One region of the Streptomyces violaceusniger Tu 4113 genome, then DNA from elsewhere that is predicted to be linked to it. Evidence: predicted binding sites of a transcription regulator. Region 1 holds the regulator's gene; the other holds the start of a gene.

Evidence for each region. The regulator HrcA, encoded in region 1, represses chaperone genes, less so after heat shock. The targets are predictions, from matches to a motif close to TTNGCACTCNGNNNNNCNGAGTGCNAA.
Region 2: a site for HrcA is predicted at 8,520-8,546, ahead of STRVI_RS04215 (FmdB family zinc ribbon protein). Genes of this name have one in related genera too.

Annotation. Positions count from the first base shown of each region.
Region 1 covers NC_015957.1:8,898,850-8,910,588, forward strand. Annotated here, with positions in the region: gene STRVI_RS36745 (ribonuclease Z) at 1-430, opposite strand, end outside; gene STRVI_RS36750 (histidine triad nucleotide-binding protein) at 434-793, opposite strand; gene STRVI_RS46765 (hypothetical protein) at 871-1,542, opposite strand; gene STRVI_RS36760 (16S rRNA (uracil(1498)-N(3))-methyltransferase) at 1,699-2,442, opposite strand; gene STRVI_RS36765 (nitronate monooxygenase) at 2,439-3,530, opposite strand; gene dnaJ (molecular chaperone DnaJ) at 3,733-4,866, opposite strand; gene hrcA (heat-inducible transcriptional repressor HrcA) at 4,867-5,883, opposite strand; gene STRVI_RS36780 (MBL fold metallo-hydrolase) at 6,049-6,807, shown strand; one part of gene STRVI_RS49290 (IS5 family transposase) at 6,860-7,237, shown strand; one part of gene STRVI_RS49290 (IS5 family transposase) at 7,240-7,791, shown strand; gene STRVI_RS36795 (DUF3097 domain-containing protein) at 7,872-8,690, shown strand; gene hemW (radical SAM family heme chaperone HemW) at 8,692-9,924, opposite strand; gene STRVI_RS36805 (ATP-binding SpoIIE family protein phosphatase) at 10,084-11,739, opposite strand, start outside.
Region 2 covers NC_015957.1:918,918-930,656, reverse strand. Annotated here, with positions in the region: gene STRVI_RS04250 (MogA/MoaB family molybdenum cofactor biosynthesis protein) at 1-271, opposite strand, end outside; gene moaC (cyclic pyranopterin monophosphate synthase MoaC) at 268-750, opposite strand; gene glp (molybdotransferase-like divisome protein Glp) at 816-2,135, opposite strand; gene galU (UTP--glucose-1-phosphate uridylyltransferase GalU) at 2,140-3,042, opposite strand; gene STRVI_RS04230 (5-formyltetrahydrofolate cyclo-ligase) at 3,128-3,727, shown strand; gene STRVI_RS04225 (penicillin acylase family protein) at 3,852-6,614, opposite strand; gene STRVI_RS04220 (potassium/proton antiporter) at 6,849-8,354, shown strand; gene STRVI_RS04215 (FmdB family zinc ribbon protein) at 8,557-8,937, shown strand; gene STRVI_RS04210 (S-methyl-5'-thioadenosine phosphorylase) at 9,035-9,880, shown strand; gene STRVI_RS04205 (RcpC/CpaB family pilus assembly protein) at 10,139-10,702, shown strand; gene mscL (large conductance mechanosensitive channel protein MscL) at 10,835-11,302, shown strand; gene STRVI_RS04195 (hypothetical protein) at 11,310-11,498, opposite strand; gene STRVI_RS04190 (AMP-binding protein) at 11,502-11,739, opposite strand, start outside.

The DNA.
Region 1 (11,739 bases):
CGGGGTGCGAGAGCCGGGCCGCCTCCAGCGTGTACGCGGGGGTGCGGGCCAGCACCGCGCCGTCACCGGCGACCGGCTCCTCGGTCAGCGCCACCGTCTCGCGGTAGGCGGTCGCGTACCGCAGCCGCTCGAAGAACCGCTGTCCGCTCGCCGGGTAGTGGGCGGTCACCCGGTGCGGCACCCGGTCGAGGTTGATCCGCTGGATCACCCCGGCCAGGCCCAGCGAGTGATCCCCGTGGAAGTGCGTGACGCAGATCCGGTCGATGTCATGGGCGGCGACCCCGGCCCGCAGCATCTGGCGCTGGGTGCCCTCGCCGGGGTCGAACAGCAGGCCTTCGCCGTCCCAGCGCAGCAGATAGCCGTTGTGGTTGCGGTGCCGGGTCGGCACCTGGCTGGCGGTGCCGAGGACGATCAGTTCCCGTGCGGACAAGGGTTATCCGGGGGGCCAGTTGAGCCCGCGGCCGCCCAGGACGTGGGCATGGGCGTGGAAGACGGTCTGGCCGGCGCCGGAGCCGGTGTTGAACACCACGCGGTAGCCCGTCTCGACGAGCTTCTCATCGGCGGCGACCGCGCCCGCCTCGCGCAGCACATCCGCGGCGGCCTGCGGTTCGGCCGCGGCGAGGGAGGCCGCGTCCGGGTAGTGCACCTTGGGGATCACCAGGATGTGGGTGGGTGCCTGGGGGTTTATGTCACGGAATGCGACGATGGTGTCCGTCTCGCGGACGACGGTGGCCGGCACCTCCCCCGAGACAATCTTGCAGAACAGGCAGTCGGCCTGCGGTTCTCCCGCCACCGGTGGCTCCTTACGGATCGTCGGCACATACGGTCCGGATGGTACCGGGAGCCCCTGCCGACGCGAGAGATCGCGGCCTATTGGCCCTGACTACCGCCCTCGGTACCGTCCTTACCGGCGCTGTCCCCGGCACCGGTCCGACCGGCGCCGCCCTCGGTGGTCGGGTGGTCCCAGGGGTGGCTGCGGGTCGGCTGGGGGCTCTCGGTGGTCGGGCGGTCCCACGGGTGACTCCGGGTCGGCTGGGGGGCCTCGGTGGTCCGGTGGTCCCACGGGTGACTACGGGTCGGCTGAGGGCTCTCCGTGGTCGGACGGTTCCACGAGTGGCTGAAGGTCGGCCGGGGGCTGTCGGTGTCCGGGCCGCCGCCCTGGCACTCCCCGATCACCTGCGCCTCGAAGACCTTCCGGCCGTCCACCTCGCCGGTCACATCGCCCCGGACGCAGTGGTCCGCGCGTACGTAGGTGACCCGGCCCTTGATCCTGATGTCCTTGTCGTTGTCGGTCCTGCCGTGGCAGTCCACGCGCGCGTCGGTCTCCCCGGACCGGTCGCTCCGCGAGGGCGAAGCACCGGCCGTATGGCCGTTCTTGAACTCGGCGTTGCAGCTCATCCAGCGGACGCCGACCCCGCCCCGCTCCAGCGCCTCCGTGACGACCTGGTCCGTGGTGATCGCGACCGTCACGGAGCTGATGCCGCCGCCGGTCGGCTCACACGCTGTCACCGCGACCGCCGCGCCGACCGCCGCGACGGACAAGAGCGTCCGTCCCCGCCTTGCCTGACTCAATACCCCCATAGGGGATAGGTTCCCATCGGCCGACGCCTATCGGAAGGCCGTCCTCGGCCAGGTACGGGCGCACTGAAGCGCGAAGAGACCCCAGAGGGGCCCTCTCTCATCCCGGAGGGGCCTCTCTCATCCCCAGCGGCCGGTGCGGCCGAGCAGCAGCGCGGCGGCCGCCGTTCCGGCCGTGGAGGTGCGCAGCACGCTCGGGCCCAGCCGGTACGGCCGCGCGCCCGCCTCCGCGAAGGCCGCCAACTCCTCGGGGGACACGCCCCCTTCGGGCCCGACGACCAGCACGATCTCGCCGCGCGCGGGCAGTTGGGCGCTCGCGAGCGGTTCGCCGCCCTCCTCGTGGAGCACGGCCGCGAACGCGGCTTCGGCGAGAAGCAGGGCAACCTGCTTGGTCGTCATCGCGTCCGGGACCTCGGGGAAGGTCAGCCGACGGGACTGCTTGCCCGCCTCGCGCGCGGTCGACCGCCACTTGCCGAGCGCCTTGAGGCCGCGCTCGCCCTTCCACTGGGTGATGCAGCGGGACGCCGACCACGGAACGACGGCGTCCACACCGGTCTCCGTCATGGTCTCCACCGCCAGCTCGCCCCGGTCGCCCTTGGGCAGCGCCTGGACGACGGTGATCCTCGGGTCCGGGGCCGCCTCCTGGCGCACCTCGTCCACCGCGATCTGCAGCCGGTCCTTGCCCTCGACGGCCGCCACGGTGCCCTGGACGCCCGTACCGTGGCCGTCCGTCAGCACCACGGGCTCACCGACGCGCAGCCGCCTTACGGACACCGCGTGGCGCCCCTCCGGGCCCTCCAGCCAGACCCGGGCCCCCGCGGCCGCACCCGCCAGGGAGTCGGCCACGAACACCGGGGCGGTCACGACACCGCACCCCGCTGGACCTGAAGGCCCAACTCGGCCCGCGCGGCGTCGAGTTCCACCGCGAGCATCTCCACCAGCCGCGCGGCGGGCAGCTCGCGCGCCAGCCGGTGCCCCTGCCCGGCCCACAGCGCCATCCCCTGCGGGTCGCCCGCCTTGGCGGCCGCCTTACGGAGGCCCGACGTCATGTGGTGCAACTGAGGGTAGGCGGCGGGCGCGTGCGGGCCGTGCTCGCGCATGAAGCGGTTGACCAGGCCCCGGGCCGGGCGGCCGGAGAAGGCGCGGGTCAGCTCGGTCCGGCCGAACAGCGGATCCGTCATCGCCTGCTTGTGCAGGGCGTTCGCCCCGGACTCGGGGCACACCAGGAACGCGGTCCCCATCTGGGCCGCGACCGCGCCCGCGGCCAGCGCCGCGGCGATCTGCGAACCGCGCATGATCCCGCCCGCCGCGATGATCGGGACCTGGACGTACTCACGGACCAGCGTGATCAGCGACAGCAGACCGAGCCCGGCGCCCATCCCGTCGACGGCCGGGTCATTGCTGTACGTGCCCTGGTGGCCACCCGCCTCCACGCCCTGCACACAGACGGCGTCGGCGCCCGCCCACTGGGCGGTCTGCGCCTCGACGGGCGAGGTCACGGTCACGATCGTGCGGGTGCCGGCCTTGGCGAAGGCGTCGAGGACCGCGCGGGTCGGGCAGCCGAAGGTGAACGAGACGACCGGAACCGGGTTGTCGAGGAGTACCGCGAGCTTGGCGTCGTACGCGTCGTCCGAGCCCGCGTCCGGGTCGCCCAGCGGAGTCTCGTACCAGGCCGCCTCACCCGTGAGCCGCGCCCGGTAGGCCCCGACGGCAGCCGCGTCGGCATTGGCCGGCTGCGGCATGAACAGATTGACACCGAAGTGCCGTCCGGTCAGCCCTCGAAGCTGTTTGATCTCCTCATACATCGCTTCCGGCGTCTTGTAGCCGGCAGCGAGGAAACCGAGGCCACCGGCCTCGGAGACAGTGGCGGCGAGCTGCGGGCAGGAGGCTCCACCCGCCATCGGCGCCTGCACGATCGGGTACCGGTAAAGATCGGTCAGCGCGGAGGACATGGCCACATCGTGCCATGCCCTCCACACGGGCTCCCCACCGGATCAGCGGCGCTGCGGGCGCCAGCGGCGCCCTTACGGGCCGTATCGCGGCCCATAAGCGCCTACCGTCCGTTGAACGCGTCCTTCAGCCGCGAGAACAGCCCCTGCTGCCCCGGCTTACCGCACCCCCGGGGGACAACCCCCGTACCCCCGGCCGGAGCGCCTACCGCCCATTGAACGCATCCTTCAGCCGCGAGAACAGCCCCTGCTGCCCCGGCTTGAATTCGCCGATCGGGCGCTCCTCGCCGCGCAGCTTGGACAGCCGCCGCAGCAGCTCCTCCTGCTCCGGGTCGAGCTTGGTCGGGGTGGTCACCTCGACATGCACGATCAGATCGCCCCGGCCGCCGCCCCGCAGATGGGTGACGCCGCGCTGGTGCAGCGGGATCGACTGGCCGGACTGGGTACCGGGCCGGATGTCGACCTCATCCAGGCCGTCCAGCGTCTCCAGCGGCACCTTGGTGCCCAGCGACGCCGCCGTCATCGGGATGGTCACGGTGCAGTGCATATCGTCACCGCGCCGCTGGAAGACCGGATGCGGGACCTCGTGGATCTCCACATACAGGTCGCCCGCCGGGCCGCCGCCCGGTCCGACCTCGCCCTCACCGGCGAGCTGGATCCTGGTGCCGTTGTCCACGCCGGCGGGGATCTTCACGGTCAGGGTGCGCCGCGAGCGGATCCGGCCGTCGCCCGCGCACTCCGGGCACGGGGTCGGCACCACGGTGCCGAAGCCCTGGCACTGGGGGCACGGCCGCGAGGTCATGACCTGGCCCAGGAAGGACCGCGTCACCTGCGAGACCTCACCACGGCCACGGCACATGTCACAGGTCTGCGCCGAGGTGCCCGGCGCCGCGCCCTCGCCGCTGCACGTCGTGCAGACGACCGCGGTGTCGACCTGGATGTCCTTGGTGGTCCCGAACGCGGCCTCGCTGAGCTCCACGTCCAGCCGGATCATCGCGTCCTGACCGCGCCGGGTCCTGGAGCGCGGACCGCGCTGCGAGGCGGACCCGAAGAACGCGTCCATGATGTCGGAGAAGTTGCCGAAGCCCCCTCCGAACCCGCCGGCGCCACCGCCGCCGGCCCCGGACATCGGGTCCCCGCCCAGGTCGTAGACCTGCTTCTTCTGTGGGTCCGACAAGACCTCGTAAGCGGCGTTGATCTCCTTGAACCGCTCCTGGGTCTTCGGATCCGGGTTCACATCCGGATGCAGCTCGCGTGCGAGCCGGCGGAATGCCTTCTTGATCTGGTCCTGCGAGGCATCACGCGGCACGCCCAGGACTGCGTAGTAGTCCGTCGCCACTTACGACTCCGCCAGGATCTGTCCGACGTAACGTGCCACTGCGCGTACCGCTCCCATCGTTCCGGGGTAGTCCATGCGGGTCGGTCCGACCACGCCGAGTTTGGCGACCGCCTCGTCGCCGGAACCGTAGCCGACCGCGACGACCGAGGTGGCGTTGAGCCCCTCGTGAGCATTCTCATGCCCGATCCGCACGGTCATACCCGAGTCCTTGGCCTCGCCCAGCAACTTGAGGAGGACGACATGCTCCTCGAGCGCCTCCAGGACGGGCCGGATCGTCAGGGGGAAATCATGCACGAAACGCGTGAGGTTCGCGGTGCCGCCGATCATCAGCCGCTCCTCGGTCTCCTCCACAAGCGTCTCGAGCAAGGTCGACAGCACGATCGAGACGGTCCCCCGGTCCTCCTGTTCGAAGGACTCCGGAAGATCCTGCACCAACTGCGGCACATCCGCGAAACGCCGACCCACGACCCGGCTGTTGAGCCGGGCGCGCAGATCGGCCAGCGAGTCCTCGGTGATCGGGGTGGGGCAGTCCACCATGCGCTGCTCCACCCGGCCGGTGTCCGTGATCAGCACCAGCATCACCCGGGCCGTGGCCAGCGGCAGCAGCTCCACATGGCGCACCGTCGAACGGGTCAGCGACGGATACTGCACCACCGCCACCTGCCGGGTCAGCTGCGCCAGCAGCCGGACCGTGCGGCCCACCACGTCATCGAGGTCGACCGCGCCGTCCAGGAAGTTCTGAATGGCCCGCCGCTCCGGGCTGGACAGCGGCTTCACGCCCGCCAGCTTGTCCACGAAGAGGCGATAGCCCTTGTCCGTGGGGATCCGCCCGGCGCTCGTATGCGGCTGAGCGATGAACCCCTCGTCCTCCAGAGCGGCCATGTCGTTACGCACCGTGGCCGGGGAGACCCCCAGCCGGTGCCGCTCGGTGAGCGCCTTGGAGCCGACCGGCTCCTCCGTCCCCACATAGTCCTGGACAATGGCACGCAGCACCTCGAGTCTGCGTTCGCTGAGCACCCCGCGCACCTCCAGTCCAGCGGTCTCATCAGGTCGTCCGCCTGGCACTCACCGGGCACGAGTGCCAGAACCCCTTCGCCAAGTGTACGGCGGGGTGCGGTGGCATGGGCAAGAGCCGCCGCTGGCAGCAACTCTCCCCCATCCCCGTTGAGCTAGCGTCGCGGTATGGAGACGTGTTGGGAAGAGGCAGGCTGGGAGCGGCTCGCACCCGGTGTGGCCCGCCGTCGGTTGCCGGAGTGGGACGAGACGGTCGGCGTGGTCGTCGGCCGGACCGACATCCTCGTCGTGGACACCGGCGCGACCCTGCGCGCCGGGGCCGAGCTGCGCGCCCTGATCACCCGGCTGACCGGCCGCCGCCCCACCCGGATCGCGCTCACCCATCCGCACTTCGACCACGTCCTGGGCTCGGCCGCCTTCGCGGGCTGCGAGGTGTACGGGGCCACGGGCATGGACGAGCTGCTGCGCCGTGAGCGGGAGACGCTGCGCGAGGACGCGATCCGCCACGGAGTGGACCGGGACGCCGCCACCGAGGCCGTGGACCATCTGGTCGGCCCGCACCACCTGGTCTCCGGGGAGCTCACCCTGGACCTGGGCGACCGGCCGGTGCTGCTGGCCAATGTGGGGCCCGGCCACACCGCCCATGACCTGGCCGTTCTGGTGCCCGGCCGGCCCGAGGTGGTCTTCTGCGGCGATCTGGTGGAGGAGTCCGGCCCGCCCCAGGCCGGGCCCGACGCGATCCCCGGCCGCTGGCCCGCCGCCCTCGACCGACTGCTCGCCCTCGGCGGCCCGGACGCGCGGTACGTCCCGGGGCACGGCTCGGTCGTGGACGCCGGGTTCGTCCGGGCCCAACGCGACGAACTGGCGGCCCGCTTCGGCGTGTCTCTCCAGGCGCCCACCCAGGCGCCCACCCAGCCGCCCAACTAGGACTTGTCCGGCCGATCATGTGACTGCCTCGTGTCTGAATCGTTGATGTGGCATGGGGCGGGGTGATCTGACGGATGCGGAGTGGGAACGACTGCGGCCGTTCCTGCCGGTCAGCAATGGACGTTGTGGCAGGTGGCGGGATCATCGACAGGTGATCGACGGGATCCTGCACCGCGTGCGCACCGGGGTGCAGTGGCGTGATCTGCCCGAACGGTTCGGACCGTGGAAGACCGTCTATGAACGCCACCGGCTATGGTCGGCCGACGGCACCTGGGAACGCCTGCTGCAGCAGGTCCAAGCCGCGGCCGACGCCGCGGGCGACATCGACTGGGACCTGGCGGTCGACTCGACCATCGTGCGCGCTCATCAGCACGCGGCCGGTGCTCGCACAGATCCGCCGCCGGCAGCCGCGTCAAAGGGGGCCGAAACAGCAGAACACCAGGACGAGCCTCCGTGGCAGAGCCTGCTCGCCCGGCTGGTGGAGGTGGTGCAGGAGGTGAGGGACTGGGCCGCTCGCGCGGCGGACTCACGAGCAAGCTCCACCTGAGCGCCGACGGCCGCTGCCGCCCGCTGTCCCTGATTGTCACCGGTGGACAGCGGGCGGACTGCACCCAGTTCCAGCCGGTGCTGGAGAAGATCCGCGTTCCACGGCCGGGGCCGGGCAGACCGCGCACAAAGCCCGACAGCCTCGCCGCTGACAAGGCCTACAGCAACGGGCCCTGCCGCGACTACCTGCGACGACGGGGCATCCGGCACATCATCCCGGAGAAGTCCGACAGTCAGGCCGCCCGCCTGCGTAAAGGCTCACGCGGCGGACGGCCACCCGGCTTCGACGAGGAACGGTACAAGAAGCGCAACACGGTCGAGCGGGCGATCAACAGGTTGAAGCAGTCCCGGGCCGTGGCCACTCGCTACGACAAACGCGGCTACGTCTTCCTCGGCACAGCCACCACAGCCGCGCTGGTCATTTGGCTTCGCACATGATCGCCCGGACAAGTCCTAGGCGTCCACCTAGTTGTCCGCACTACAGGAGCGGGCGGTCGTCGCGCGCTATCGTCATCCGGATGCGACAGTACGACCCGGACCTGACCCCGCCCTGGAAGCGGCAGCGGCCCGCCCCCGAGGTCCCCGCCGAACCGGACCTCGTCGTGGAGGAGGTCACCACCGGCTTCTGCGGCGCCGTGATCCGCTGCGAGAAGACCGCCGAGGGTCCCACGGTCACTCTGGAGGACCGCTTCGGCAAACATCGCGTCTTCCCCATGGAGCCGCGCGGTTTTCTGCTCGAAGGGCGTGCCGTCACCCTCGTACGCCCGCGCGCGGCGGCCCCCAGCGCGCCCCAGCGCACGGCCTCGGGGTCGATCGCCGTTCCGGGAGCGCGCGCGAGGGTCGCCCGTGCGGGGCGCATCTATGTCGAGGGGCGCCATGACGCGGAGCTGGTGGAGCGGGTCTGGGGCGACGATCTGCGTATCGAGGGCGTCGTCGTGGAGTACCTGGAGGGCGTCGACGACCTGCCCGCCATCGTCGATGACTTCGCCCCCGGCCCGGACGCCCGGCTCGGCGTCCTCGTCGATCATCTGGTGCCGGGCTCCAAGGAGTCCCGTATCGCCGCGCAGGTCACCGGCGAGCATGTGCTGGTCCTCGGCCACCCCTACATCGACATCTGGGAGGCCGTGAAGCCGTCCTCCGTCGGCATCCCGGCCTGGCCGACGGTGCCGCACGGCCAGGACTGGAAGAAGGGCGTCTGCCGCGCCCTGGGCTGGCCGGAGAACACCGGGGCCGCCTGGCAGCGGATCCTGTCCACGGTCCACACCTACAAGGACCTCCAGCCGGAGCTCCTGGGGCGGGTGGAGGAACTGATCGATCACGTCACCGCAGGGCGGTAGGTCAGTCCACCAGGTCCCGCACCACCGCGTCCGCCAGCAGCCGCCCGCGCAGCGTGAGCACGGCCTGTCCCCGTCCGTACGGCTCCGGGTCCAGCAGGCCGTCCTCCAGCGCCCGTGCCGCGGCCGCCGCCCCGGCCGGGCGCAGCAGCTCCAGCGGGCAGCCCTCGGCCAGCCGCAGCTCCAGCAGGATCCGCTCCACCCGGCGCTCCTCGGCGGTCAGCAGCTCCCGGCCCGCGCCGGGCGACCTGCCCTCGCCCAGGGCCTGCGCATACGCCCCGGGGTGCTTCACGTTCCACCACCGCACGCCGCCCACGTGGCTGTGCGCGCCGGGGCCGGCGCCCCACCAGTCGGCGCCGCGCCAGTACAGCTCGTTGTGCCGGCAGCGCCCGGCGGGCGAAGTGGCCCAGTTGGAGACCTCGTACCAGGTGAACCCGGCGGCCGAAAGGATCTCCTCGGCGATCAGATAGCGGTCCGCGTGCACATCGTCGTCGGTCATCGGGACCTCGCCGCGCCGGATCCGCCGCGCGAGCCGGGTGCCCTCCTCCACGATCAGCGCATACGCCGACACATGGTCCGGCCCCGCCCCGAGCGCCGCCTCCAGGGAGGCCCGCCAGTCCGCGTCGCTCTCCCCCGGCGTCCCGTAGATCAGGTCCAGGTTCACATGGTCGAACCCGGCCGCCCGCGCCTCGGCCACGCACGCCTCCGGCCGCCCCGGGGTATGCGTACGGTCCAGCACCTTCAGGACGGGCTGCCGGGCGCTCTGCATCCCGAAGGAGATCCGGTTGAACCCCGCCTCCCGCAGCTCCGCCAGATAGCGCGGATCGACCGACTCCGGATTCGCCTCGGTCGTGACCTCGACCCCCGCGGCCAGGCCGAACTCCTCCCGGATCGCCCCGAGCATCCGCCCGAGATCCGCCGCGGCGAGCAGGGTCGGGGTCCCGCCGCCGACGAAGACGGTCTCCACGGGCCGTGGGTCGTCGCCCAGCACCTTCCGCGCCAGCCGCACCTCCTCGACGACCTGCTCGGCGTAGTTGTCCCGCGAGGCGAGCACACCGCCGGAGCCGCGCAGCTCACTGGCGGTGTAGGTGTTGAAGTCGCAGTAGCCGCAGCGGGTGGCGCAGTACGGCACATGCAGATAGAACCCCAGCGGCCGCCGCTCCGCCCCCGCCAAAGCGGTCGCGGGCAGTGCGCCGTCCTCGGGCATGGGCTCACCATCTGGCAGTACGGAAGGCATGCCCCCATTGTCCGTCACGGCCCGCGCCGCCGGGACCACGATGCGCGGGGCCCCAGAGCCTGGAGCCCGGGGCCCCCGCCTGGGCCCGTCCGGCGGAACGTCGCCGGACTGGGCATCGACGGACAGGGCCTCGCCGGAGCGGGCCTCGCCGGAGCGGGCCTAGACCACCTTGAGGACCAGCATCGCCAGGTCGTCGTCCGGTGGCTCCGCCGCGAACTCGTCCACCGCCTGCCGCACCCGCTCCGCGACCTCCCGCGCGCTCAGCCCCGCGCACAGCGCGAACGCCGCCGCCAGGCCGTCCTCGTCGTCGAACTGCCGGTCGCCGGATCGGTGCTCCGTCACCCCGTCCGTCACACAGAGCAGCGTTTCCCCGGGCGCCAGATCGAACGATTCACTCTCGTACGTCACATCGTCCACAACGCCCAGCAGTATCTGCGGCGCCGCGACGGTCCGCACCTCGCCTTCGGGCCGCAGCACCAGCGGCAGCGGATGCCCCGCGCTGGCCAGCGTGCAGCGCACCCCCTGGCCCTCGCCCAGCGGCTCCAGCTCCCCGTACAGCAGCGACAGGAACCGCGCGACCCCGCCGCCCGCCGGGAGCCCCGTGCCGACCAGGCCGCCGTCCATCAGCTCCATGACCCCGGCGGGGCCTCCCACGGCCTCCACACCGGCCGCCACGGCCTCCGCGGCGCCCTCGACCGCCTGCTCCACCGCCTCCTCGCCCAGGAGCTGGTTGAGCCGGTCCAGGACCTCTCCCACGCCGTATCCCTCGCGGGCGAGCAGCCGCAGCCAGGGCCGGACGAGGCCGGTCACCACGGCCGCCTCCGGGCCGTTTCCGCAGACGTCGCCCAGGACGAAGCACCAGCGGCCGTCACCGGCCGGGAAGACGTCGTAGAAGTCGCCTCCGGCCGAGATGTCGCCGGTGGGCTCGTACACGACCGCCGACTCGACACCGGGGATGCGCGGGATGACGGACGGCAGCAGCCCGCGCTGCAGCACCCGGCTGATGGTCGCCTGCCGGGTGTAGCGGCGGGCGGAGGCGAGCGCCAGGGCGACGCGGCGGGCGAAGTCCTCGACCAGACCGACCGCTTCGGCCGGCATCCGCACCAGCCCGGCGCGCCCGAGCAGCAGCGTGCCGAGCGCGCGGCCGCCCGCGACCAGCCGGCAGGCGAGGGCCGCGCCGCCGGGCCCGTACGCGGCGGGGTCGGCCGGCCAGGGCCACTCCACGGCGCTGCCGCGGACGGCCGCGGGCACCTGGGGCGGCTCCTTCTCCAGCACCCGCCGCAGGCCCTCGATACGCCCCTCGCTGGCGTGCCAGACCCGGGCCAGCCGGGGCGGGCCGCTCGTGGAGTCGAGCCAGATCGCGCACCAGTCGGCGAGCCGGGGCACCAGGAGCTGTCCGGCGAGCGAGGTCACCATGTCCTCGTCGAACTGCCCGGCCAGCAGGTCGGACGCCTCGGCGAGGAAGGAGAGCGCGCCGCGCTGGATCCAGTCGGGGTCGAGGCGGACGGGGGCGCGGCCCGGCGCGGGCGCGACGATCTCGACGGCCTCCTTACGGCCTTCACGAACGACTCCCGCGCCCTCGGGGACGGAGCCCAAACCCTCGCGGACGGCCCCCGCCCCGAACCCGCCCTCGGGCTCGGCCACGGTGCCGGTCGCCGGGTCCATGGCTGCCGCGGCGTCCATGAAACCCGAGCCCATGGCGCCCGCCCCCGCGGCGGCCGCGCCCGAGGGCGCCACCGCCATCTGGAACCACACCGACTTGGTCGCCCGCCGGTAGGTCGTCCCCCAGGACTCGGCGATCTCGGCCACCAGCCG
Region 2 (11,739 bases), 8.0 Mb from region 1:
CGCGGGTGGCCTCCGGGGTGCGGTCGGTGGGGGTGAGACCGGTGCCTCCGGTGGTCACCACGACGTCGTACGAGGAGGCCACGGCGTCCCGCAGGGCGGCCTCCACCGGATCGCCATCGGGCACCACGCGCGGGCCGTCCACGGCGAAGCCGAGGCCCGCCAGCCCCTCGGCGATCAGCGGGCCCCCGGTGTCGGCGTAGACCCCGGCGGCGGCGCGGTTGGAGGCGGTGACGACCAGGGCGCGGCGGTGTGGCGCCGCTGAGCCGCTCATGTCCGGCTCCAGTCGCCGGACTTACCGCCCGTCTTCTCCTCCACCCGGACGTCGGTGATGACGGCTCCCTTGTCGACGGCCTTGACCATGTCGATCACCGTCAGGGCGGCGACCGAGACCGCCGTAAGGGCCTCCATCTCCACGCCCGTGCGGTCCGTGGTCTTCACGGTGGCGGTGATCTCGACGGCGTCGTCGGCGACCGCGAGATCCACCGTGACGCCCGACACCGCGAGCGGATGACACAGCGGGATCAGGTCCGGGGTCCGCTTGGCGCCCATGATGCCCGCGATCCGGGCGGTGGCGAGGGCGTCGCCCTTGGGGAGGCCCTCGCCGCGCAGCAGTTCCACGACGCGCGGCGCGACGCGTACGCGGCCGCTCGCCCGGGCGGTGCGCGCGGTGACGTCCTTGGCCGAGACGTCGACCATGCGGGCGGCGCCCGACGGGTCGAGGTGGGTGAGATGGTCCTGGGCGCTGCTCATCGTTCTCCCGGTCCGGGCCAGGTGGCTCCTGTGTGGGACGACACCGTACCCGCCGCTGATGGCGGCTAGGCCAGCAGGACGACGTCCACCTCGGCGCCGGGGGCGACCTTGGTGACGTCCTCGGGGACGACGATCAGCGCGTTGGCGTGTGCCATGGCCTTGATCAGGTGCGATCCCGCGCCGCCCACCGGGCTGACGGTGGCCGGGCCGTCGATCGTGGCCGGCTCGTACCAGCCGCGCAGGAACTGGCGTCTGTCCTTGGGCGAGGAGGCGACGCCCTCGGGGCAGACCGCCCGCTCGATGGTGCGGTGGATGTCGGTGCCGCCGAGCATGGTGCGGATGACGGGGCGCACGAAGAGCTCGAAGGAGACGTACGAACTCACCGGGTTGCCGGGAAGGGCGATCAGCGGCGTGTCCTCCGGGCCGACGCGGCCGAAGCCCTGGGGCTTGCCGGGCTGCATGGCCAGCTTGCGGAAGTGCACCTCGTGCATCGCCTCCTTGACCACGTCGTACGCGCCGACGCTGACCCCGCCGCTGGTGACGACGACGTCGGCGCGGACCAACTGGTCCTCGACGGCGGCGCGCAGCGTCGCGGCGTCGTCGGCCACCGCGCCCACCCGGTAGGCGATCGCGCCGGCCTCCCGGGCGGCGGCGGTGAGCTGGAAGCTGTTGGAGTCGTGGATCCGGCCGGGGCCCACCTCCTCACCGGGCTGGACCAGCTCGCTGCCGGTGGAGATCACGACCACCCGCGGCCGGGGCCGCACCTTCACGGTGGCGCGGCCGAGCGCGGCCAGCAGCCCGATCTGCGGGGCGCCCAGGAGCGTGCCGGCGCGCAGCGCGAGCTCGCCCGCGTCCGCGTCGCTGCCCCGGGTGCGCACGTGCTGGCCCTCCCGCACCGGGTGGAAGACGCGCACCCTGCCGCTTCCGCCGTGGGGGTCCGAGCCGCGCGCGGGCATATGGGTGACCGGCCCGCTGTCGAGGCCGCCGTCGGTCCACTCGACGGGGACGACGGCCTGGCCGCCGGGCGGGGTAGGGGCGCCGGTCATGATCCGGGCCGCCTCGCCGGGGCCCACGGCGGGCAGGTCACCGCTGCCCGCCGCGATGTCGCCGACGACGGTCAGCACCGCGGGATGGTCCTCGGTCGCGGCCGCGACGTCAGCCGTACGGACGGCATAGCCGTCCATGGAGCTGTTGTCGAACGGCGGAAGCGCGCCGGGGACGGTGACGTCCTCCACCAGGACGCAGCCCTGGGCTTCGAGCAACTGCAGCTCGATGGGCTCCAGCGGGTGGACATGCCCGAGGATGTCGTCGAGGTGCTCGGCCACCGTCCAGACCCGGTCCTGGTCCGGGCCGTGATCGGCGGCCCGTTCTGCGGTGCTGCTCAAGGTGCTACATCTCCTCAGTGACGTAACTGCGAAGCCATTCCCGGAACTCCGGGCCCAGGTCTTCACGTTCGCACGCGAGTCTGACAATGGCACGCAGATAGTCGCTACGGTCGCCTGTGTCGTAGCGGCGTCCCTTGAAGACGACGCCATGCACCGGGCCGCCGAGGTCCGGACTGGAGGCTAGCGCCTGCAGGGCGTCGGTGAGCTGGATCTCGCCACCGCGGCCCGGCTCGGTCCTGCGCAGCACCCCGAAGACGGCCGGGTCGAGCACATAGCGGCCGATGACGGCGTAGTTGCTGGGCGCGTCCGCGGGGTCGGGCTTCTCGACCAGGCCGGTGACCTGGACGACGTCGTCGTCCACGGTCGGCTTGACCGCCGCGCAGCCGTAGAGGTGGATCTGTGCCGGGTCCACCTCCATCAGGGCGATGACGCTGCCGCCGTGCCGCTCCTGGACGTCGACCATGCGGGCCAGAAGCGGGTCGCGGGCATCGATGAGGTCGTCGCCGAGGAGGACGGCAAAAGGCTGGTCACCTACGTGCGGGGCGGCACAGAGCACGGCGTGGCCGAGACCCCTGGGGTCTCCCTGGCGGACGTAATGCATGGTCGCAAGGTCGCTGGATTCCTGGACGCGGGCGAGTCGGGTCTCGTCGCCCTTGCGGGTCAGTGCCTCTTCGAGCTCGTAGTTGCGGTCGAAGTGGTCTTCCAGGGGTCGCTTGTTACGACCGGTGACCATGAGGACGTCGGACAGTCCGGCGGTGACGGCTTCCTCGACGACGTACTGGATCGCCGGCTTGTCGACGACCGGCAGCATCTCCTTGGGGGTGGCCTTGGTGGCCGGAAGAAAGCGGGTTCCGAGCCCCGCGGCAGGGATGACAGCCTTGCTGATCCGAGTACGCGATTGAGTCATGTTCCGAACCCTATCCGGTCCCTTTAGGACGAATGATGAGCATTCGGTGAATATGACATGAGACAGGAAGATTGCGCACCCAGTGATCAACTTTGACGGTAGTAAGCGCGCATTGCGGAGACGTCACCTGACGATGAGGTCCAGGTTGACGGCGGATGACATCGAGAAGGCCGGCGCCGCTCTGGCGTGTCGTGCCCTGGAGCTTCCCGAGATCGCCGGGGCGGCCACGGTGGCGGCCTACGTGTCCATGGGGAGCGAGCCCGGTACGCACGCCCTGAGGGAGGCCCTGCGCGCCCGGGGGGTGCGGGTGCTGCTTCCGGTGCTGCTCGATGACGACGATCTCGACTGGGGCGAGGACGAGGGGCCGGAGCGGCTGGCGCCCGCCCGGCGCGGCCTGCTGGAGCCCGAGGGACCGCGGCTCGGCCCGGAGGCGGTGACCCGGGCGGACGTGGTGCTGCTGCCCGGGCTCGCGGTGGACCGGCGCGGGATGCGGCTGGGCCGCGGCGGCGGCTCCTACGACCGGGTGCTGGCCCGGCTGGTGGGCGCGGGGGCCGGTCCGGCGCTGGTGGTGCTGCTGTACGACGGTGAGGTGCTGGACGAGGTGCCCGAGGAGGGCCACGACCGCCCGGTGCACGCGGCGGTGACCCCGTCGGGCCTCCACCGCTTCACACCGCGGCCCCGCTGAAGGCGCCCTGAGGCGTCTCCCGGCGGGGCCGCGAAAGTCGGCGGGCCCGGGACCGACCGGAGGCGAAAACGCCCCTCAGACGGCCACCGGGCCCTTCAGAGCCCCGTGCGGGGCCCCGGGGTCGCTACGGGGTGAGCGCCAGCTCGTCGTCCGTCGACTTGTCCACGGCGCTCTTGCTGAACGCCCAGGGCAGCAGCTCGCCCTTCGCCCACTTCTCGGTCTGGTCCGTGTAGTGCGCGTCGTAGGCGTGGCCGGAGGCACCGGTGAGGTTGATCCAGCGCGACTTGTCGAGGTTGTCGAGGTTGACGACCATCCGCATCGACGGGACCCAGGTGACGTCGTAGCCGCCCGCCGCGTTCCAGCCGGTGGCGTTGACCGCCGCCTCGCCGCCGGAGAGGTTCCACGGGCCGCGGTTGAGGAGCCACTGCACCACGCCGGGGCCATCGGTGCCCAGGGTCTGGTTCTTCAGCGTCAGCCGGTGCAGCCGGCCCCAGCTCCAGCTATTGATGTCCTTGCCCAGCTTCGCGGTGAGCTCGGAGCGCGCGGCTCGCATGGCCTGCCCGAGCAGCTCGTCACGGTTGGTGGCACCGGGCTTGTTGCGGGTGCCCGCCGTCTTCCACCAGTTGTTCTTCGGATCCTTGATGATGTCGCGCACGACCTCGTACCAGCGGTCGCCGCCGTCCGGCTGGGCCATGTCGGCGTCGCGCTTACCGCATTCGCGCACCAGCCGGGCGTTGCCGTTCAGATCCTCCAGCGGACCCGAGTCGTCGGCCGGGCGCACCCGCAGGCACTCCCCCTTGACCCGCAGCTCCTTGGGGAGCTTGTCGCCGAAGGCCAGCTTGAGGGTGTTGCGCCAGACGGCGTTGAAGTACGCGGCGGCCGCCGAGTCCGAGTCCTGGGTGTAGTCCCAGCTCTCCAGCAGCTTCTGCGCCTGCCGTACGTAGTCGTCCTTGACGTCGATCTTCAGCAGATAGGGCGTCAGCACCTTGGCGATCTCGCTGCTGTTGTCCATCTGCAGGGACTGCATGTCGTCCGTGGAGATCTTCCCGCCGTCCTTGGTCTTCGACTCGATGAGGTCGGTGATGCGCTGGCTACGCGCGCCGTACCCCCAGTCGTCGGTCAGCAGATACGGGTAGTTCTTCTTGTCCACGACGGCCTGGTTGGCGGTGACGATATAGCCGCGATCGGGGTTGAGCTCCCAGGGCAGCGCCGACTGCGGAATGTACTTGCTCCACTTGTAGCGCGAGTCCCAGCCGGGCGCCGGATAGCGGCCGTCGCCCCTGGAGCGCACCGGGATCTGGCCGGGCGCCTGATAGCCGATGTTGCCCTTGGTGTCGGCGTAGATGAGGTTCTGGGAGGGGACCGCGAAGTCGCGGGCCGCCTTACGGAAGTCGCTGAAGTTCTTCGAGGTGTCCAGCTTGAAGACCGCGTCCATGGTGTTGGACGGGGTGAGCGCGGTCCACTTCAGCGCCACCGCATAGCCGTCGCCGCGGTCGGGGGCCACATCATCGGCGCCGCTGCCCACCGGGGCGTCCTTGCCGACGGAGGTGAGCTCGTCATCGCGGTCGGAGACGATCGGGCCGTTGTTGGTGGTGCGGACGGTGATCGTCCGGCTCTTGCCGCCCGCGACCTTGATGGTCTCCTCGCGGGTGGTGAACGGGAGCTGCTTGCCGTCGTAGAGATAGCCGTTGTCGGTGACCTTCTCCAGGTACAGGTCGCTGACGTCGGCGCCCAGGTTGGTCATGCCCCAGCTGATGTCCTGGTTGTGACCTATGACCACGCCGGGCAGACCGGCGAAGGTGAAGCCCGCCGCGTCGTACGGACAGGCGCTGGTGACCTGCTTGCAGTGCAGCCCCATCTGGTACCAGACGGACGGCAGCTGGGGCGCCAGGTGCGGGTCGTTGGCGAGCAGCGGCTTGCCGGTGGTCGTGTACTTGCCGGAGACGACCCACGAGTTGGAGCCGATACCGGTCCCGTTCGGGCCGAGCAGCGCCGGGACGTCGTCCAGGGTCTTGGAGAGCGAGGAGAGCTGGCCCTGCAGCCCCTGAGCGGCTCCGGTGGCCCCTCCGTCCGCCGTGCCGCCCGTACCGCTCGTGGAGCCCGCCGGGGTGGCCTTGGGATCGAACTCGTCCGTCAGCTCGTTGACGCCGCCGCCCTGGACGATCGGCTTGTTCCGGCTGTACGGGTAGGACGGGTAGAGCTCATCTATCTGCTTGGCGCTGAGCCTGCTGGAGGCCAGTGCGCGGTCCACCTCGTCCTGCATATTGCCGCGCAGGTCCCAGGCCATCGCCTTGAGCCAGGCCAACGAGTCGACCGGGGTCCACTTCTCGGGCTTGTAGCCGTCGTTCTTGAAGTCCAGGGCCGCGTACTCGACGGACAGCGCATCGCCCTGGTGGTCCTTGAGATAGGCGTTGACGCCGTCGGAGTAGGCCCGCAGATACTTCTTGGTGTCGGGCGAAACCTTGGTGTCGTACTCCTGCTTGGCCACCCGGTGCCAGCCCATGGTGCGCAGGAACGCGTCGGTCTCCACCTGGCCGGAACCGAACATCTCCGAGAGCCGCCCGGCCGTCATATGGCGGCGGACGTCCATCTCCCAGAAGCGGTCCTGGGCCTGGACGAACCCCTGGGCCCGGAAGAGGTCCTCGGAGGTACCGGCGTAGATCTGAGGTATCCCATAGCCGTCACGTTTGACCTGAACGGGTCCGGACAACCCCTTCAGCTGCAGCGATCCCGTGGTCTCCGGGAATGAGGCACGAACTGTACTGATGCTCCAGTACGCGCCGTAGCCGACGCCCCCGACGAGCAGCAGCACGACTGCGATCACGAACAGGCGGAGACGTCGGCTCTTCTTCTTTTTGGGAGAAGAGCCGGTTGTGTTGGCGGGCATCGCTGTCCTTCGAGGGGCAGGGTGAACCTGGAGTGCTGGAGCAACCATAGGCGCAGGGCTGTCGCCGCCCCTACGCGGAGTCATGACTGACGCTTCGCACCGGCCACCGACCGGGCTCGTACACCTCGGCGAAGGCTCCTCGTGGGAGGCTCGCGTCAAGATCCCGTAAAATGTTAGGTAAGGCAATGAAGTTCCGGTCGGCGGGGCCCTGTTCGCAGCGTTCCCTCCGCTCCCGTGAGAAAGGGTCGGCCCCTGACTGTTCACCACCTCAATGAACTGCTGTTGATCTGCTCGCTCGTCCTGCTTTTCGCGGTGGTGGCCGTAAGGATCTCCTCGCACAGCGGGCTGCCCACGCTGCTGATCTATCTCGGGATCGGTGTCGCGATCGGCACGGACGGGATCGGCGTCACCTTCAACGACGCCGAGCTGACACAGGTCCTCGGCTACGCCGCGCTGGTCATCATCCTGGCCGAAGGCGGTCTCGGCACGAAGTGGGGCGAGATCAAACCCGCCCTGCCGGCGGCCGCCGTCCTGTCCACCGTGGGTGTCGCGGTGAGCGTGGGGCTCACCGCGACCGCAGGACACTATGTGGTGGGACTGGACTGGCGGCAGGCGCTGATCATCGGCGCGGTGGTGTCGTCCACGGACGCGGCGGCGGTCTTCTCTGTGCTGCGCACGGTGCCACTGCCCAAGCGGCTCACGGGCGTCCTGGAGGCCGAGTCGGGCTTCAACGACGCCCCCGTGGTGATCCTGGTGGTCGCCTTCTCCAGCCACGGCGACCTGGAGCCCTGGTACACCCTGATCGGCACGATCGCCCTGGAGCTGGCGATCGGCGCGGTGATCGGCCTCGCGATCGGCTGGCTGGGCGCGTACGGCCTGCGGCATGTGGCGCTGCCCGCCTCGGGTCTGTACCCGATCGCGGTGATCGCCATCGCGGTGACCGCCTACGCGGGCGGTGCGCTGGCACACGGCTCCGGCTTCCTCGCCGTCTACCTCGCCGCGCTCCTCATGGGCAACGCACGGCTGCCGCACTGGCCGGCGACGCGCGGCTTCGCCGAGGGGCTGGGCTGGCTGGCCCAGATCGGGATGTTCGTCCTGCTGGGACTGCTGGTCACCCCGCATGAGCTGGGCGATGACGTCCTGCCCGCCCTGGCGGTCGGGCTGGTGCTGACCGTGGTGGCCCGGCCGGTGTCGGTTCTGGTCAGCACGGCGCCGTTCCGGCTGCACTGGCGGGAGAAAGCACTGCTGTCCTGGGCCGGGCTGCGCGGGGCGGTGCCGATCGTCCTGGCGACCATCCCGGTGGTCAGAGATGTGCCCGGCAGCAGCCGGATCTTCAACATCGTCTTCGTGCTGGTGATCGTCTACACCCTGGTCCAGGGGCCGACGCTGCCCTGGCTCGCCACCCGGCTGCGGCTCGAGGAACCCGAGCCGGCCGACCTGGGCATCGAATCGGCGCCCCTGGAGCGGCTGCGCGGCCATCTGTTGTCTGTGTCGATTCCCCAGGCGTCCAAGATGCACGGCGTCGAGGTCGGCGAGCTGCGGCTGCCCACGGGGGCCGCGGTCACGCTGGTGGTCCGGGGCGGGACCAGCTTCGTACCGCTGCCCTCGACGGTGCTGCGGCGCGGTGACGAGCTGCTCGTGGTGGCCACGGACCCGGTGCGCGACGCGGCGGAACGGCGGCTGCGGGCGGTGGGCCGGGGCGGCAAGCTGGCGGGCTGGCTGGGCACGGGAGCGGGCTGAGGGGGCGGGCTGGGGGGCGGGAGCGGGGGCCCGCCGGGGGTCCGCGAGGGCCCGGAACGGGAGCCGGGAGCGGGAGCCGGGAGCGGGCCTCGGACGGTGGGTTCGATCACCGTACATCCCGTCCCAGTGGACTGACGCGCAGGAATACTGCACTATGGAGCGTCGTTAGCACTCATTGAGTGAGAGTGCCAGGAGGAAGAACGTGCCGACCTACCAGTACCAGTGCACCGAGTGCGGCGAGGGCCTCGAGGCGGTGCAGAAGTTCACCGACGACGCGCTCACCGAGTGCCCCAACTGCACGGGACGCCTGAAGAAGGTGTTCTCCGCGGTCGGCATCGTGTTCAAGGGCTCCGGGTTCTACCGGAACGACAGCCGCTCCTCTTCCAGCAGCACGAGCGGCGGTTCCAGCAAGCCGGCGGCGAAGAGCGACAGCTCCGACTCGTCGTCTTCCTCGTCCTCGTCCTCGGACTCTTCTTCCTCGTCCTCTTCCTCGACGTCTTCGTCGTCCGGGTCTTCGTCGTCCGGGTCTTCGTCGTCCTCGGCGTCCTCCTCGTCGTCTTCGTCGTCGAGTTCGGCCGCCTGACCCGGCCACCTCTCTTCGGCTTCATCGGCACCCCGCCGCCTCCACCGGGAGGAGGCGGGGTGCCGTTCGTGCGGACGCGGGTGGCTAGGGTGATCGCATGGTCGAGACCAGCAGGCAAGCAGACATAGGGGTCATCGGGGGATCGGGGTTCTACACGTTCCTCGACGACGTGACCGAGATCACTGTGGAGACTCCCTATGGGGCGCCGAGCGACTCGCTCGTCCTCGGCGACATCGAGGGGCGACGGGTCGCCTTCCTCCCGCGGCACGGCCGCAAGCACCACCTGCCGCCGCACCGCATCAACTACCGCGCCAACCTCTGGGCCCTGCGCTCGCTCGGGGTGCGGCAGGTCTTCGGCCCATGCGCGGTGGGCGGGCTGCAGCCGGAGTACGGACCTGGAACGCTGCTCGTCCCGGACCAGCTGGTGGACCGCACGAAGGCGCGTACGCAGACCTACTTCGACGGCGAGCCGCTGCCGGACGGCCGGATTCCGAACGTCGTGCACACCACCTTCGCCGACCCGTACTGCCCGGTGGGGCGGAGCGCGGCCGTGGACGCGGCGCGCGGACGCGGCTGGGGGCCGGTGGACGGCGGGACGATGTGCGTGATCGAGGGGCCGCGCTTCTCCACCCGGGCCGAATCGCGCTGGCATGCGGCACAGGGCTGGTCGGTGGTCGGCATGACGGGCCACCCGGAGGCGGTGCTCGCCCGTGAACTGGGCCTCTGCTACACGTCGTTGACGCTGGTCACCGACCTGGACGCGGGTGTGGAGACCGGTGAGGGCGTCACCCACACCGAGGTGCTGAAGGTCTTCGGGGAGAACGTGGGCCGACTGCGTGAGGTCCTCTTCGACGCGGTGGGCAAGCTGCCGGAGACCTCCGCGCGGGACTGCCTGTGCACCCACGCCCACGACGGCTGGGACCTGGGGATCGAGCTTCCGTAGGGGCGGTGCGGGGTGGACGGGTAGACGCGCACGGCGGCCGCTGTGGGGCGGGTGTCGCTCGCCTGGGTGACCGAGTTGTCCACAGCCCGGTGGCCGTCCACAGGCCCGAGCGGGATCGGGTGGGGGCGGGCATGGTGAGGGGGCCAGAAGCACTCGGTCCCTCACGGCAGGCGGTGATGTGCCATGTCCCATCCGTCCCCCACTCTCGCGTTACCCCGCTCCGCTCCCCCGGCCCGTGCGGTGCCACGCTTCGATCCGGTGCGCACCGAGCGCTCCGGCGGATTCCGGCTGCGGCGGGCCGTGCGGCGGCGGCGCCGTGCGATGGCGGCGGGGCTGGCGCTGACAGCCGCCGCACTCGCGGCCGCGGCACCGCCCGGACAGGGCCACACGGACGCGGAGTCCTCGCGGGTGCCCGCTCCGGCGGGCGAGGAGCGTCGGGGCGGCCCGATCCCGGCCATGGTGTCGGCGCCGGTCCGGATCGCCGACGCGGCGGCGGTGCGGCTGCTGCACCCCGGTGACCGGGTGGATGTGCTGGCCACCCCGCTCCCGGGCGCCACACGGACCGGGTCGTCCGGTGCCACGGCACGGGTGGTCGCCCGTGGGGTCCGGGTGGCCCAGGTGCCGGGTTCCCGGAGCGGCCGCTCGACGACCGACGGCGGCGCGCCGGAGCCCGGTGCGGAGGCGAGCAGCGACAGCGCGCTGGACGAAGGGATGGACGGCGGCGGGGCGCTGGTGGTGCTGACGGTGCCGCGAGCGGACGCCACCGCCCTGGCCGGGGCCGCGGCCGGCTTCCGACTGGCGGTGACGCTATGCCGCTGCTGACTCCCCCGACTCCCCTGATGTCCCTCTCACCTGCGGGTGTAGGTTGCGGAACCGTCCGCTCCAGCACCGACGCGGCGAGAGAGAGGCAGTGGGTTGAGCCAGGAGAAGGTAACCGAGGAGAAGAAGAGCGTCATGGAAGGGTTCAAAGCCTTCCTGATGCGCGGCAATGTGATCGATCTGGCCGTCGCGGTCGTGATCGGAGCCGCCTTCACCGCCGTCGTGAACTCAATAGTGAAGGGCCTCATCAACCCCATAGTCGGAGCCTTCGGCACGAAGGATCTCGAGAAGTACCGCTCCTGCCTCGAGGGGCCCTGCGAGACCAACGCCGCGGGCGATATCGACCACGGCATTCCGATCCTCTGGGGAAGCGTGCTCTCGGCCGTGCTGACCTTCCTGATCACCGCGGCGGTGGTGTACTTCCTGATGGTGCTGCCGATGTCACGCTATCTGGCGCGCAAGGCCGCCAAGGAGGCGAAGGCGGAGGAGGAGCAGGCCGTCGCGGAGGCGGAGGAGATCCTCCTGCTGCGCCAGATCCGCGACGAGCTGGTCGCGCAGCGTGGCGCGGCCGTCGACGGTGGCGGCAGCGGCTCCAGCGCCTAGGGACCCGTCAGAGGTGGTGGGGCGGCTTCTCGTCGAGGAACCGGGCCAGACCAGCGGCATCGTCGGCGCTGTCACCGCCGGGAACCCGCTCACCCCACCCGTGGTCCGTATCGTCCGATGACCGCTGCGCCAGTGGATCGTCGAAGATCAGCGCGGCGGCCGGATCGCGCGGTCCAGGGGCAGGGGCGGTGTTCATGCCTCAAGAGTACGGCCCGGGCAGCGGCTCGGTGTATCGGCCGAGCTCGTCGTGCCACCACAGGTCACGCCCGGGCGTCCAGGACACCGGGCAGGCCAGCCGGTGCACGACCAGCACGGACCGCACCCCGGGGCAGCCGGCCAGCGCCCGGTCGACCTGCCGCTTGAGCGGCTGCAGCTCCCCGCGGTGCTGCCCGGCGTCCGCGGTGATGACGACCTTCGCGTCGACCTCCCTGATCCGC